DNA from 2 places in the Desulfitispora alkaliphila genome. Region 2 is predicted to be linked to the other one. Evidence: riboswitches for the same ligand, from Rfam matches in the RefSeq annotation. Region 2 holds a riboswitch; the other holds the start of a gene.
What was found. Region 2 has a riboswitch for S-adenosylmethionine ahead of metA (homoserine O-acetyltransferase MetA). Riboswitches for the same ligand answer to the same signal wherever they lie in the genome.
Positions count from the first base shown of each region.

Region 1 (7,439 bases), on a different contig from region 2:
TTTTTAGGAAAACCAGCAAAGGCACCATCTAAATCTACTAAGTGGATATACTTAGCTCCCTTGGCCTCCCACGCCTTTGCAACTGCAACAGGATTATCGGAGAAAATCGTTTCTTGCTTCAAATCCCCCTGGATTAATCTCACACACTTACCTGCCCTCAAATCAATTGCTGGTATTATTAACATTCATTCACCAACTCCCCAAAGTTTTTTAAAATTTGCAAGCCTAACGTAGAGCTCTTTTCTGGATGAAATTGAATACCGTATATATTTTTGTAATTTACTATAGATGGAAACTTAATTCCGTAATCAGTAGTCGTGACTATTTTACTTGCTTCTTTTGGATGCACATGATATGAGTGAACAAAATAAAAATTACTCTGATTAGGTATCCCTGCCAGGAGTGGATTGTTGTTTACTATCTCCACCTGATTCCATCCCATATGGGGTATCTTCTTTCCTGCAGGCAACTTTTTTACAGTTCCATTTATAATCCCCAATCCCTGGTACAAACCATTCTCTTCACCTGTAGTAAAGAGCAATTGTAGCCCCAAACAAATTCCCAAAAATGGCTTTTCTTTTGCTATGATGTTTTCAATTGCATCAATCATCCGAGCTTCACGCAAGTTATCCATAGCGTCTGGAAAGGCTCCCACGCCTGGAAGAATTACTCCGTCTGCTCTTTTTACTACTGTTGGATTACTTGTTACAGTTGCTGCATACCCAACCTTACCAATGGCCTTTTCTACACTGCGCAAATTTCCCATTCCATAGTCAATAATTGCTATCACTCATATTCCTCCTAAACTAGCTTAGCGAACCCTTAGTGCTTAAAGTTCCCTCTATTCTGGCATCGTACTCTACAGCTTGTCTAGTAGCTTGTCCTAATGCCTTAAACACTGCTTCGATTATGTGATGACAATTGTCTCCGCTAATTTGTTTTACATGGAGGTTAATTCTAGCACTGTAAGCAAAAGCTTGCAAAAACTCTTTTGTCAATTCAGTGTCAAAGTCCCCGACCTTATCTCGATCCAGAGATAAGTCACAGGCTAAGTAGGGTCTGCCACTTAAGTCTACTGCGCAGATAATCAACGTCTCATCCATAGGTAACATCACTGATCCATAACGCCTAATTCCCTTCTTATCTGCCAAAGCATCACTTAAAGCAATTCCTAGAACAATTCCCACATCTTCAACTGTATGGTGTCCATCAACTTCTAAATCACCTTTACAATTTACCTTTAAGTCCATTAGACTGTGCTTTGCAAAAAGAGTCAGCATATGGTCAAAGAAACCTATCCCTGTCTCTACCTCACTAGTTCCTTTGCCATCCAAAATTAATTCTAAATTTATCTTTGTCTCAAATGTTTCTCTACTTTGCTTACTTATTCTCAGTTTTTCTGTCATCTTCTCCCACCTGCTTTCGTCAATTTTCATCTGAATCCTTTGTTAAGATGAAAGAATATTTTTAAATTTTATTTTTTATTCTAATTTTAACCGCATTGGCATGGGCAGTTAAACCTTCTCGCTCTGCCAGAACTATTGCCTGTTCCCCCTTTTGTCTTAAAGCTTCTTTTGAATAGGATATAACACTGCTCTTTTTCATAAAGGTATCCACATTTAAGGGCGAATAAAACTTTGCTGTACCACCTGTTGGCAAAACGTGATTAGGCCCAGCTATATAGTCACCGATTGGCTCAGGGGAGTTTTCTCCCAAGAAAATTGCCCCAGCATTTTCAACTTTACCTAAGTTGCCAAATGGATCTTTTATCAAAAGTTCCAGGTGTTCAGGTGCTAAGATATTTGCTATTTTAAATGACTCATCTAAATCCTCAGTTAATACAATTGCTCCCCTATCTGCCAGAGACTGATGAGCTATCTCCTTTCGGGAAAGCTGGTCTAGTTGTAATTTAAGCTCTTCCTGTACCTTAGCTACAAGTTCTTTAGCCGGTGTTACCAGAATAGCTGCAGCCAAGGGGTCGTGTTCCGCTTGAGATAACAAATCGGCAGCCACATATTTGGGGCTTGCTTCCTTATCAGCAACTATTACTATCTCACTTGGGCCGGCTAACATATCTATCTCAACAATCCCGTAGACTTTTTTCTTGGCCAAAGTCACGTATATATTTCCCGGACCTGTAATCAAATCCACCTTACTTACACTTTCCGTTCCATAAGCTAAAGCGGCAATAGCCTGAGCTCCACCCATCTTATAAATTTCAGTTACACCAGCTTCTTTAGCTGCTACTAAGGTATAAGGGTTAACACTACTGCTATTTTTCTCTGGCGGAGTCACCATTACAATTTCCTGAACTCCTGCTACTTTTGCTGGAACCGCGTTCATAATAACCGAAGATGGATAACTAGCACTTCCTCCTGGCACATAGATCCCTGCCCTGCTAATGGGCCTAAAAATCTGTCCCATTATAGTTCCATCTGCCTCAGGCTCTAGCCAAGAGTTACGCAATTGTTTTTTATGGAACGCTGTAATACTCGAAACAGCTTCTCTAATTGCCCCTAAGAACTTCTCATCTACATACTCATAAGCCTGTTGAAACTCTTCCTGACTTACTTTAAAGTTCTTTTGGTTAATTATACTTCCATCAAATTTTTCAGTAAGCTGAAAAACCGCATTGTCACCTTGAGCTTTAACCGCCTTTAACACTTCATCCACACTTTGCTCATATTGATCATAATCTTCGTTATATGCTAAAAGCTCTTCTACTCTGTCATCGCTTGCGGCCAGTACTTTAATCATTTTTATTACTCTCCCTTTTATCCATATATTCTTTTATTTTAGCCACCAAGGGTTGGATGCGCTGATATTTCATTCTACTACTGGCCCTGTTAGCTATTAACCTGGTAGTTGAACTAAATATTTCAGCTACAGGAACTAAATCATTTTCCTTTAGAGTTTTTCCTGTAGACACAATATCAACTATTAAATCAGATAAACCTACTACAGGAGCTAACTCTATATTGCCGTGAAGTTTGATTATCTCCATCTGCATTCCTTTTTCCTTAAAGAAATCTGCAGCTACTTTTGGAAATTTAGTGGCTACCCGGCCATAGTTATAGCTTTTAAGATCAGGATTCTTTTCAATTTTTGCTTTTGGTGCTGCTACTACAAAACGGCAGTAGCCAAATTCCAAGTCAACTAACTCGCTTACATCCTTAGCCTGCTCTACTATTGTGTCTTTTCCCACCATTCCCAAGTCTGCTGCCCCATATTCCACAAAGGTTGGGATATCAGTGGGTCTACATATCATATATCTCACTTGAGTATCATCATCTTGAAATACAAGTTTTCGAGAATCTCCATCTAATAAGAACTCTACTGGCAATCCAGCTGCCGCTAACACCTCTATTGCAGGCTTAAAAAGTTTCCCCTTCGGTAAGGCAATTGTCAACAATTTCATCACCCTTTCTCCACTCCTAATATATTTAAAAGAAATACTTAAAGGCCAAGGCCTTTAAGTATTAGATACTCAATCTAATTCCACTTTTACTCTTTCACCTTTTTTTCTCATTTCCATAGCCTTCTGAATTAGTTCAGTATAATCTGTTCCCTTGAGAACCTGAATTTTCTCCTGGCAGTCATCTCCGCTGTTTCCTTTTGCAAGAAAGATGCGCTCAAGTCCCACTGCAAAACCTGTAGCAGGCTGAGACATTCCGAACTTTCCTAACAAGTTGTCATACCTGCCACCACCGCAAATGGGAAACCCTAATCCCTCAGTGTATCCTTCGAAAACAACTCCCGTATAATAATCGAAGCCTCTGAGTACACCAAAATCAACCATTACTTTGTCCGTTACTTTGTAAGCTTCTAGAATATTGAATATTTCTCGCAGGTTTTTTAGAGCTTTATCTGTCTTGTCATTGATATTAGCTTTTTCTGCAAGATCAATAACTTCCCTGTTGCCATGCAACTCAGGTAAGAGGAGGATATATTCTTGTTCTTGTGAGGATATATTTAGATTATATACTAATTTTTCTAACCCCACTAAATCCTTTTTACCTATTGCCTTTTTTATAGCTTTTATATCTTCCTCAGGTAAATTCAACTGCTCCATTATTCCATTGAAAAGTTGGATTTGCCCAACTCCAATCTTAAAATTCTTTAAACCTGCAACTTCCAAGCAGCTAGCTGCTAGGGCTATTATTTCAGCATCTGCTGCAGGGCCTTGATTACCAATCAACTCAGCTCCAGCTTGGTAGAATTCTCGTTGCCTACCAGCTTGAGGGTTTTCATATTTAAATACATTTGCCAGATAAAATAGTCTTTGAGGAAACTTCTCTTCATTTAGTCTAGTTGTCACTAACCTAGCAATAGGTGTAGTCATATCAGGTCTTAGGGCTAATATCTTTCCGTCTCTGTCAAAAAACTTATACATTTGCTGACTAACATCTTCTCCAGTATCTGTAACTAGTGACTTGTCATATTCAAAGGTTGGAGTTACAACTTCGTCATACCCCCAACTGGAGAACACTTGCGCAAATTCATTTTCTAGCTTTCGCTTTTTCTTTGCTTCCCAGGGCAGCAGATCCTTGACACCTGGTGGCACTTCAACTCCTACTTCTCCGCTCATTTTACCCCTCCATTACTTTAACTTGTTAAAGCGTTATTATGATAAATATATCACCTTTGCAGTACCCTGTCAACTGATTATTTGTTTTCTTTGTCTTTTAGCTTTGATAAAACAAGCTTGTATCCATCTTCTCCGTAGTTCAAGCAACGTTTAACCCTACTAATAGTTGCTGTACTTGCACCTGTTGTTTCTGCTATTTCAGTATATGTACAATCTCGCTCCAGCATTTTTGCCACTTCCAACCGCTGACCCAGTGCTTTAAGTTCACTTATAGTTGCTATATCTTCAAAAAACCGATAACACTCTTCTTCGCTTTCTAATAGCATAATAGCTTCAAAAAGCGAATCTATAAATTCACCTTTAAGTTTACTCTTATATGTCACAGAAAAACACCTCCTAAATTTAATACTTTAATTCTGTAAAGAGATAAAAAATCCTGCATAATATATATTATACCCATTAAAATCCAGTTAATATTTATTACATTAACCCTTGACTTTTGGTTGCCTTTAATGCTAATATTATAATTAAATTAAAAAGCGCTTTACAACTCTTATCAAGAGTAGGCTGAGGGACTGGCCCGATGACGCCCGGCAACCGATCTAACATAGACACGGTGCCAATTCCTGCAGGAATTATATTTCCTGGCAGATAAGGGATTTGGTTGTATTGATCACACAACCTCTCTATCTGCTTGGATAGGGAGGTTTTTTTATGATTAAATTAGAACAAGTTAGTAAGGTTTACACTGCAAAAAAGAACACTGTACAAGCCCTAAACCAAGTTAATTTAAGCATTGATAAGGGCACCATTTATGGCATTATGGGTCTTAGCGGTGCTGGCAAAAGCACTTTAATTAGATGTATTAACTTATTAGAAAAACCCAATTCTGGAAGAGTTCTAATAGATAACTGTGACCTCACAAAACTAGATGATAAAGCACTTCGCGAAGCGAGAAAAAAAATAGGCATGATTTTTCAGCACTTTAATTTGCTTTCTTCACGTACAGTTTACGAAAACGTAGCTTTCCCTCTAGAAATAGCTGGGCTATCAAAAGAAGAAATAAAAACTAGCGTTGATGAGCTCTTAAGTCTTGTAGGATTAAGTGAAAAATCTTCTTCCTATCCCAGTGAGTTAAGTGGTGGACAGAAGCAACGAGTAGGTATCGCTAGAGCTTTAGCTAATGAACCTAAGGTATTATTATGTGATGAAGCTACATCTGCGTTAGATCCAGAAACAACTCAATCAATCTTGAGTTTATTAAAAGATATAAACAAGAAATTTGGTTTAACTATTGTCATCATTACTCATGAAATGCACGTTATTAAGGATATTTGTGACCGAGTAGCAATAATTGACAATGGCCACATTGTAGAAGAAGCTGCGGTCTTAAAGGTTTTCACAGAACCCCAAACTGAGGTTGCTAAAAAATTTGTTAAAACCTTTTATCATTACTGTGGTCTTGACTTCAAGGAGGGTTCATAATGAGTTTTGATACTATAGTGCAAATAATGTTGACTGGAACCTGGGAAACTATTCTAATGGTAGGAGTATCCGTCATTCTATCTCACTTAGTCGGGGTACCACTAGGAGTTATTGTTGTTATTACAAGGAAGGGGCACATATTAGAAAACAAATTGATAAATAGCTTGCTAGGAGCAGTAGTTAATCTAGGGCGTTCAGTACCCTTTATTATACTATTAGTTGCCCTTATCCCCTTTACTCAGTTGTTAATGGGTACTTTCATCGGAATCAAGGGGGTTATTGTTCCTTTAACTATAGCCGCTATCCCCTTTGTTGCTAGAATGGTAGAAACTTCCCTCTTGGAAGTACCAAAGGGTCTTATAGAGGCAGCCCAGGCAATGGGAGCAACTCCACTGCAAATTATATTTAAGGTACTGCTTCCGGAGTCCTTATCCTCTTTAATTTTAGGGGCTACCATTACTACAGTGAACCTAATTGGCTACTCAGCCATGGCAGGGTTTGTGGGAGGTGGAGGCTTAGGCGATATAGGAATAAGATATGGATATTACCGCTACGATTCAACAATTATGCTGATTACAGTAGTCTTATTAGTGATTATGGTTCAAGGAATTCAGCTTATAGGTGAAAAAACTGCAACATCCCTAAACAAAAAATAATAATTGGAGGTTTTTATAATGATAAACAAGAAACTCGTACTTATCCTTATTTCTGTTGCTTTACTTTTCGGTATTGTAGGCTGTAGCTCATCAGGTGATGACAACGATTTAGAAACACTGACAATTGGTGCAACTCCAGTTCCTCACGCTCAATTGTTAAACGAAATTAAGCCTTTACTAGCTGAAAATGGTATTGAACTGAGAGTTCAAGAATATACAGATTATATTACTCCGAATATTGCACTTTCTTCTGGTGAAATAGACGCTAACTACTTTCAAACTATGTCTTATTTACAGAATGAAAATGAAACCAGAGATTTGGGTATTATTGGATTTATAAATGTTCATTTTGAAGCTATGGGAGTTTACTCTAAGACAGTTGATGATTTAGACGCTTTACCTAACGGTGCTACAGTAGCTATTCCCAATGATGTTACAAATGGGTCTAGAGCATTATTCTTGTTACAACAAGCAGGCCTTATTACTATTGAAGATGGAATTGGCATAACTGAAGCTACTGTTTATACAATTGCTGATAACCCATTAAATTTAAATTTTGTAGAATTGGAAGCGGCACAACTACCTAGAGCTTTAGATGATGTGGAGCTTTCCGTTATCAATGGCAACTACGCTCTAGAGGCAGGACTTGATGTAGCTAATAACGCTCTTTATTTCGAAGATAACTCCTCAAATAAAGACCATCGCTATAC
Region 1 covers NZ_JBNPXS010000018.1:42,037-49,475, forward strand. Annotated here, with positions in the region: gene hisA (1-(5-phosphoribosyl)-5-[(5-phosphoribosylamino)methylideneamino]imidazole-4-carboxamide isomerase) at 1-185, opposite strand, end outside; gene hisH (imidazole glycerol phosphate synthase subunit HisH) at 179-790, opposite strand; gene hisB (imidazoleglycerol-phosphate dehydratase HisB) at 807-1,436, opposite strand; gene hisD (histidinol dehydrogenase) at 1,468-2,757, opposite strand; gene hisG (ATP phosphoribosyltransferase) at 2,750-3,418, opposite strand; gene hisZ (ATP phosphoribosyltransferase regulatory subunit) at 3,488-4,588, opposite strand; gene GGQ84_RS08220 (YerC/YecD family TrpR-related protein) at 4,666-4,971, opposite strand; SAM riboswitch class I at 5,139-5,246, shown strand; partial or broken gene GGQ84_RS08225 (methionine ABC transporter ATP-binding protein) at 5,303-6,031, shown strand; gene GGQ84_RS08230 (methionine ABC transporter permease) at 6,073-6,729, shown strand; gene GGQ84_RS08235 (MetQ/NlpA family ABC transporter substrate-binding protein) at 6,748-7,439, shown strand, end outside.
Region 1: it holds a riboswitch for S-adenosylmethionine, as region 2 does, so the genes downstream of both, GGQ84_RS08225 (methionine ABC transporter ATP-binding protein) here and metA (homoserine O-acetyltransferase MetA) in region 2, are expected to answer to the same signal.

Region 2 (7,439 bases):
TCAGCAAGGAATGAGAGCAGAACCAGGTGCTATTGAGAAAATTCAAATTGATCCCCAGACTAAGAAAGTATCCTATAATACAGTTAACAATATTAGTCCTAAGGGATTATGTGGTTCAGGTTTAGTGGACTGTCTTGCACAGATGCTCTTAAGCGGAATAGTCGACCGTAAAGGCTATTTTAAACAAAATACAAATTCCTACACCCTTGTCTCAGCTGAAGAAAGTGCCAACGGCCTGGATATCTGCATATCTCAATCGGACTTGAAAAATTTAATAAGAACAAAGGGAGCTGTTAACGCCTCTATTTCTGTACTCTTAGAAGCAGTTGGTTGTCCTATGGAGGACATCAAACACTTCTATACAGCAGGAGCTTTTGGTAACTACCTAGATACTGAGTCAGCTATTACAATCGGTTTATACCCAGACTTGCCACGAGAGCGCATAGTTAAGCTGGGAAATAGTTCTGGGACGGGAGCTAAATTAGCTCTGTTATCTCAACAAAAGCGCCAGGAACTTGAAGAAATAGCCAGAAGAATTACTTATTTTGAAATGAATGCTAACCAGGATTTTATGAATAAATATACTTCAGGATTGTTTCTCCCTCACAGTAATTTAGAGCTTTATCCTAGTATTAAAGAAAAGCTTAACAGAAACCCAAAATAACCGAATTTTTAAAGGATGCTTAAACTTCTAAGCATCCTTTAAAAGTATAGAACTGAATTCTCCTAAACCTCTTTTATAATAATCTCCTCTAATGACAGTCTAGGCCTCTGGTTAGGATGCTGATCCGGATATCCAATAGGTAACAATGCCACAACGTGATATCTATCCTCTAGCTCAATTGCCTGCTTTACTTTACCCTGACTGAACATCATCACCCAACAACTTCCTAGCCCCAAGTCTTCCGCCCTCAAGGTGATATGGTCTATTGCAATAGCAGTATTTAGACTCATATACGCCATAGCAGCATGTTGTTCCATCTTTTGCTTTTTGTCTGCATAATTCTCTGGTTCAAATCCTTCTAAGTCAGTTCCCACAAATGCCCCCGATTCTTTCAATTCTGTCGCTCTATCCATAATCGCATTCTTGGTTAAGATTTGGGTGTCTACACAACAGACAATAACCACAGGTGCTTTGCTTACAAAAGACAAGGGTGTGGCTTTTGCTAGCTTAGCCCTAGACTCTGAACTCTTTACAACTACAAAACGCCACGGCTGTAAATTCACCCCAGACGGAGCAAGTCTTGCTGCTTCCAGTAATTCGCGAACCAGCTTATCAGGAACCGGGTCCTCTTTAAACTTCCTGATACTTCTTCTAGCTCGAATAGCATCAATTAATTCCATATAATCACCTCACAAGATTTAGTATTACCCAATATTTTTTACTTCCACAAAATGTTTAGGATTCCTCTGCAGCTTTTCCTTGACATCTCCTGCTACTAGTGATAAATTTAAATAAATTTAATATATTCTTATAAGTATCTCTTATTAAGAGCGGTGGAGGGACTGGCCCAGTGAAGCCCGGCAACCAGCACTACTAGTGCAAGGTGCTAATTCCTGTAGGTTATATTAACCTAGAGATGAGAGAAAAGTATTGCAATTAACATCTCCTTCATCTCAGGGAGAGTTTTTTTATTTTATAGATTTAGGAGGTGCTTTCTATGCCTGTAAAAATACCAGATAATTTACCCGCTACAGAAATATTAAGCCAAGAAAATATTTTCGTAATGAATGAAAACAGAGCTCAAACCCAGGATATTCGTCCTTTACGCGTAGCTATATTAAATCTTATGCCCACAAAAATAGCTACAGAAATTCAGTTGTTGCGACTAATAGGTAACACTCCACTGCAAGTAGACGTGGTATTATTGCATCCAGCTACCCATACATCAAAAAATACTCACCCCGAGCACTTGCAGACTTTTTACAAGACTTTTTCTCATATTAAAAATGAAAAATTTGACGGAATGATAATCACAGGAGCGCCAGTTGAGCAATTGCATTTTAATAAAGTAGATTACTGGAATGAACTAAAAGACATTATGGATTGGACTACAGAAAATGTTACGTCCACTTTCCACATTTGCTGGGGTGCTCAAGCAGGCCTTTGTCATCATTACGGTATCCCTAAACACTCTTTAACAGAGAAAAAATTTGGTGTATTTCCCCACATAACTTGCAAAAAAAATGTTAAGTTACTTCGAGGTTTTGATGATCTTTTTTATGTGCCTCACTCCAGGCATACCGAAGTGAGGCTAGAGGACATTGAAAAAGTACCTGAATTAGAGGTATTATCTGTTTCTCCCGAGGCCGGAGTTTATATGGTGGGGTCTAAAGATGGGCGTCAAATATTTGTAACAGGACACTCGGAATATGATCCAGAGACATTGAAACTAGAATATGAGCGAGATATAAATCAAGGCAAAAACATTACTGTGCCTAAAAACTACTTTCCTAATGACGATCCTTCTGCAGACCCTTTGGTAACTTGGAAGGCTCATGCCAATTTGCTATTTGCCAATTGGTTAAACTACTATGTATATCAAGAAACTCCTTACGATGTTACTAAGATATCCAGTCTCCGAAAACCAAAAGTTACTTAATAGGTAATATAGCTATAGCGGCTCCTCGAGGAACCGCTATATTTCATACTAATCAATACCAGCCATTTTAATCAAATACATGGCATTCCTGGTTGTAGAGATGCCCGACCGCAGTTTATAATCAAACTGTATCTTACCACCTCGGTAGTACTCACGAAAATGGAAATTAATTACACACCCATTGGTTTCTTGCTCGAGCTGTCCTAACTCTAAATCGTGAGTAGATACCAAGCCCATTGCCCCCATCTTTTTCATCTTTTTTATGAGCATCTTTGCCCCATCATGTCTATCAAGGGAATTGGTGCCTTTAAAGATTTCATCTAATAAAAAGAATACTTTCTCACTTTTAGATGCTTCTACAATTTTCTTTATCCGCAATAATTCTGCATAAAAAGAAGACGTACTCTCTTCTAAATTATCACTTACGCGCATGCAAGTATAAACATTCAGCAATGGACATTGAAACTTGCGCGCACATACAGGCGCTCCCGCGTATGCTAGCACAAGATTAATGCCTATAGTACGCAATAAAGTACTCTTCCCTGACATATTGGATCCGGTTATTAGCAGGATATCTGCTGGAGGCTTTATTTCTAAGTCATTACATACCCGCACCTGTCTAGACAATAAAGGATGTCCCATATTTTCAGCAACTATACCGATCTCATCCTGGTTCAGCTTTGGCATTTCCCATTCAGGGTTATCGTATTGTAGTAAAGCCAAACTATTCAACCCTTCAATCTGAGCTATTGCATCTAGCCAATTCTCCAATAATCGCCCTGAATTCACCTTCCATTTCTCTAAGGCAAACATAAAGCGATAGTCCCATAATATCAGTAAATTAATTACCATAAAAATTGAGCTCTGGCGATTAGAAATGGACTGAATTATTTTACTTAGCTCCTGCAATTGCTTCGCCGACAACTCTCCCTTTTCATTCAGCATTTGAACTTGTAACTTTTTCAAGTAAGGGGACTTAAATTTCTCTCTCTCTAAAAGAGCCAACATTTTTTCATAGCTTTTTATGCTATTATTGAACTTGGAAGCAGTAGCCAAAACTTGATTCCTTACACCACTATTAAAAGCCAGGATAGCCGCTTGAATAGCAACCGCAACAAGCAAGAAATAGTAAGGTGTTGCTCCAAAAATGAAAAAGGAAATGGCCAAACTAAATGTTACCACTGGCATAATCTGAATTAAAAGCTTTAATCCTTTGCTTTGATATAATGGTAATCGTTCTCCCCCCCACTTTAATAAGGGTTCCGGATCATCCATATCTCCTTGGCTCAACATCCCCATGGCTTGAAACTCCTGTCTCCACTTGTGCTTTTGAGCTAACTCTAAAACCGCCTCCTGCCTCGAATAGATAGTTTCAATATCATTTTCCTGTTGAGTTAAGTCATCAGCTAACCTTCTGCGCCCTAAAGGAGTTACAGCAGTAGTAATCATTTGAAAAAGAGACCCTTTTCCCACAACATCTAAATCACTGCTGTATGGATGCTCTTCATCTACCAAATCTGCTCCAGTATCTGAGAATTTGCTCCATTCATGATCAAGACGCTTTAAAGCATCGGCATTAATCTGTTCTAGGGCAGAAGCTTTGTCCCGATGTTCAATTTGCTTGTTATGGGTAAATACAAGGTATATAAATATTGCCAGAGCTATAATCAATACTCCTATACTCATATAAAGCTCATCTTGAAATGATAAATATGCAGCTGTTCCAGCACCTAACCCAAAAACACCTAACCGCAAATTACTTATTGCATTTACCCTGTTGTGATGTTTTTCTCTCTGGCCCTTAAAGCGTTTGTGTCTGCGCTCATATTCTGTGCGCAGCTCAAAAGTACTAGTCATTGCTTTCCTCCTAATTCACATTTGCTGATTAACTACATAGTATATTCAAAGGCAATATGCCTTAACGCGATTATGTAGAGGTGAATACCAATGTCTCATAAGTGTCCTGAAATAACACAGCCCTATACTATTAAACCGGGCGATACCTTCTTTAAATTATCTCAGCGCTTTAATACTACTGTTGCTGCAATTCAAAGTGCAAACCCCAACGTTAATCCTCTTAACTTGCAGATAGGTCAAGTTATTTGTATCCCTAAAAAACCAGCACCTACGCCTACACCAGTTCCCACACCAACTCCCAGACCGCCATTTCCTGAATGTCCTCCTGATAGCATCTTTTTCGAAGTAGACGAAGGAGATACTCTTGCAACCATTGCCGATGAATTTGGGCTATCTGTGCGGATATTAATAGCTGCTAATCCTCATATAGACCCAAGTGTTCCCCTAGTGCCAGGTGAGATTTTATGCATACCACCTGTACCAGAATGCCCAGAAAATACAACCCTCTATCTGATAGAGGAGGGTGATACATTTGCCACAATAGCAGAGCTATTTGGTATAGAATTAGAAGCACTTATTGATTTAAACCCTCATGTTGACTCTGCAAACCCTGAAGTTGGTGTAGTTATCTGCTTACCCGTTGATTTCCCTGATCCGGGATATGGCTAAATACCGCAAGGTAATTTTTCCTTGCGGTATTTAGGTTAAAAACCAGTCAACAATGTACTGGAATGTATTAAAAAAAATAGCCCATAACGAGGTTACTATGATTAATTCCATCACTTTCTCTTGCTTAGGCACATCTTTTTTCTTTTTTATAAATACTAAATACCATATAATAGCAAATACAATGGCCCCCACTGCTGTTCCCAGAATGTTCCCCGTCATATTTATCCCCCCTAGTCATAATAATCCTGCTTCTGAACTGTCTTCCAGACGGCAAGTGACGAGTAATGCATTACCCAGTATACAAACATCCCGATAATAGGAAGGGAAAAAGATACACAAAACCATAGTACTGGAGAAGTCCCCCGCAAAGCAAATACTTGGCGCCGCTGAGCATCCTGATACACAAAAATAGAAAGGGATAGGTGCGTAGGTATAAACACCACAATCCATGTTATCCATAAAATATGCAAAAATAACTCCATTAAAAATCCTCCTTACCCATTAGGCCACTTCCTATTTTAAGAAAAATAGTTTACTAATAATATAACCATCGGAGCTACAAATAACATTATAGCAGCAAATTTCAGGTTGTATTTAAAAGTAACATTTGTTGGTTTATCTTCAATTACATCAGCTACTACAACCGGAAATGGAACTAAAGGCGAAATAATCATAGCCATGTACCAACAAGTCAATAACGTAAGTGCAAAGGCATTATTTGACAAACCGATAGTTTCAGGTGATACGCTAACCGCTAAAGCAGTTACAGTTATCATCATATGAACACCAATCAAACTCAATCCCATTGTTAATATAATTAATAACTGAAGTATTAAATACAATGGCAACACATTTAAAGCAGTTAATACTATTTCAATATAGTCTTTTAAAGGTGTATATGAAGCCATTGATCCCAAAAATCCAGCGCCAATTATAAATGGTAAAAAGCTCTTAAAGTTTAATAGGTTCTTGCTATAATCCTTTAATTCCTCTTTTAAGCTATTAGTTACTTTTAAAGTTAAGCACCAAAATATTGAGTAAATAATTATTATCAGTGTAATTGTATAGAGTGAATTGGAAAAATGAATAAAGTGATCCCCTACAAATGCTAAAAATATTAACATAAATATATGCAATAGCAATTCATAAACTTTCTTGGCAGATTCTGTACTTTCAATTGTTTCCAAACGTTCATCCACCTTTACTTGCAGTTCTTTATCAAATCTAACAAGCAAGGAAGACACTAATATAATTGCAAATACCATAGCAAGGCCACTAAAAAAGTATTCCGAATAGCTTGCAGAGGCGAATAAGATCATCATTTGCACTACCCCATCATAAGGTGAAAAGGATACATAAGAGGCATATCCAGCAGTATATATTCTAGTAAGGTACTCTTTCGGCAAGTTTATCTTCTCAAGTAGGCCTTGTAGTGTATTAATTGCTCCAATATTCAAAGCAATAGAAAGAGCCACGTGGAGAACTGCTAGAAAAGAAAACAGTATTCCCGGTTTATCTTTTTTGATATAAATATAGCTTTCTAGGGAATTTAAATAATTTCCATATTTTATAGGAATTGAAACTAGTGGGACTGCTACAAACAATACAGGTATTCCCATTCCGTTAGTTATATTTTCGTACCAAATCTGGAAATCTAGATTATATGCATATAAAATTATATGTCCTAAGAAGAGAGATATAATAGAAACATAAAGCAAAAATCCCCTTGTCATAGATATAGTGGAAGCCAAAAGCAGAACCATCCCTAATGATGTTAGTACCACAAAAAAGGTTTCATTTATTGGTAACAATTCGCCTAAATAAACAATAATAAAAAGTAAATACATACTTAAAAAATACATTTTTTTCATTAAAGTTTCCCCCACGTGTATAAATACTTTGTTTATATGCAATAATATAAATAAACAATCTATTTAATTATACCATAGAAAATTTAATATCGTCTAACCAATTCTATTGACAGATTGTAAAAGTAATGGTAGAATGAGTTAAATCGTATAGATGAAGTCTATAATTCACATATTATAAAGGGTTATCGCTTCACTTAAGATTGATAACTCTCTATAATATGTGAATTTTTTTTTCACATACGATTAAAAAACAATTTATGTTGGAGGTTTTAAAAACATGCAAACAGGTACAGTAAAATGGTTTAACTCAGAAAAAGGTTTTGGATTTATCGAAGTTGAAGGTGGAGACGACGTATTCGTACATTTCTCTGCTATCACTGGTGAAGGCTTTAAGACTCTTGAAGAAGGACAACGTGTTGAATTTAATGTTGTTCAAGGT
Region 2 covers NZ_JBNPXS010000008.1:49,487-56,925, forward strand. Annotated here, with positions in the region: gene GGQ84_RS04670 (ASKHA domain-containing protein) at 1-664, shown strand, start outside; gene GGQ84_RS04675 (nitroreductase family protein) at 727-1,344, opposite strand; SAM riboswitch class I at 1,483-1,587, shown strand; gene metA (homoserine O-acetyltransferase MetA) at 1,662-2,603, shown strand; gene GGQ84_RS04685 (MutS family DNA mismatch repair protein) at 2,652-4,460, opposite strand; gene GGQ84_RS04690 (LysM peptidoglycan-binding domain-containing protein) at 4,551-5,129, shown strand; gene GGQ84_RS04695 (LPXTG cell wall anchor domain-containing protein) at 5,160-5,348, opposite strand; gene GGQ84_RS04700 (hypothetical protein) at 5,360-5,611, opposite strand; gene GGQ84_RS04705 (hypothetical protein) at 5,648-7,000, opposite strand; gene GGQ84_RS04710 (cold-shock protein) at 7,278-7,439, shown strand, end outside.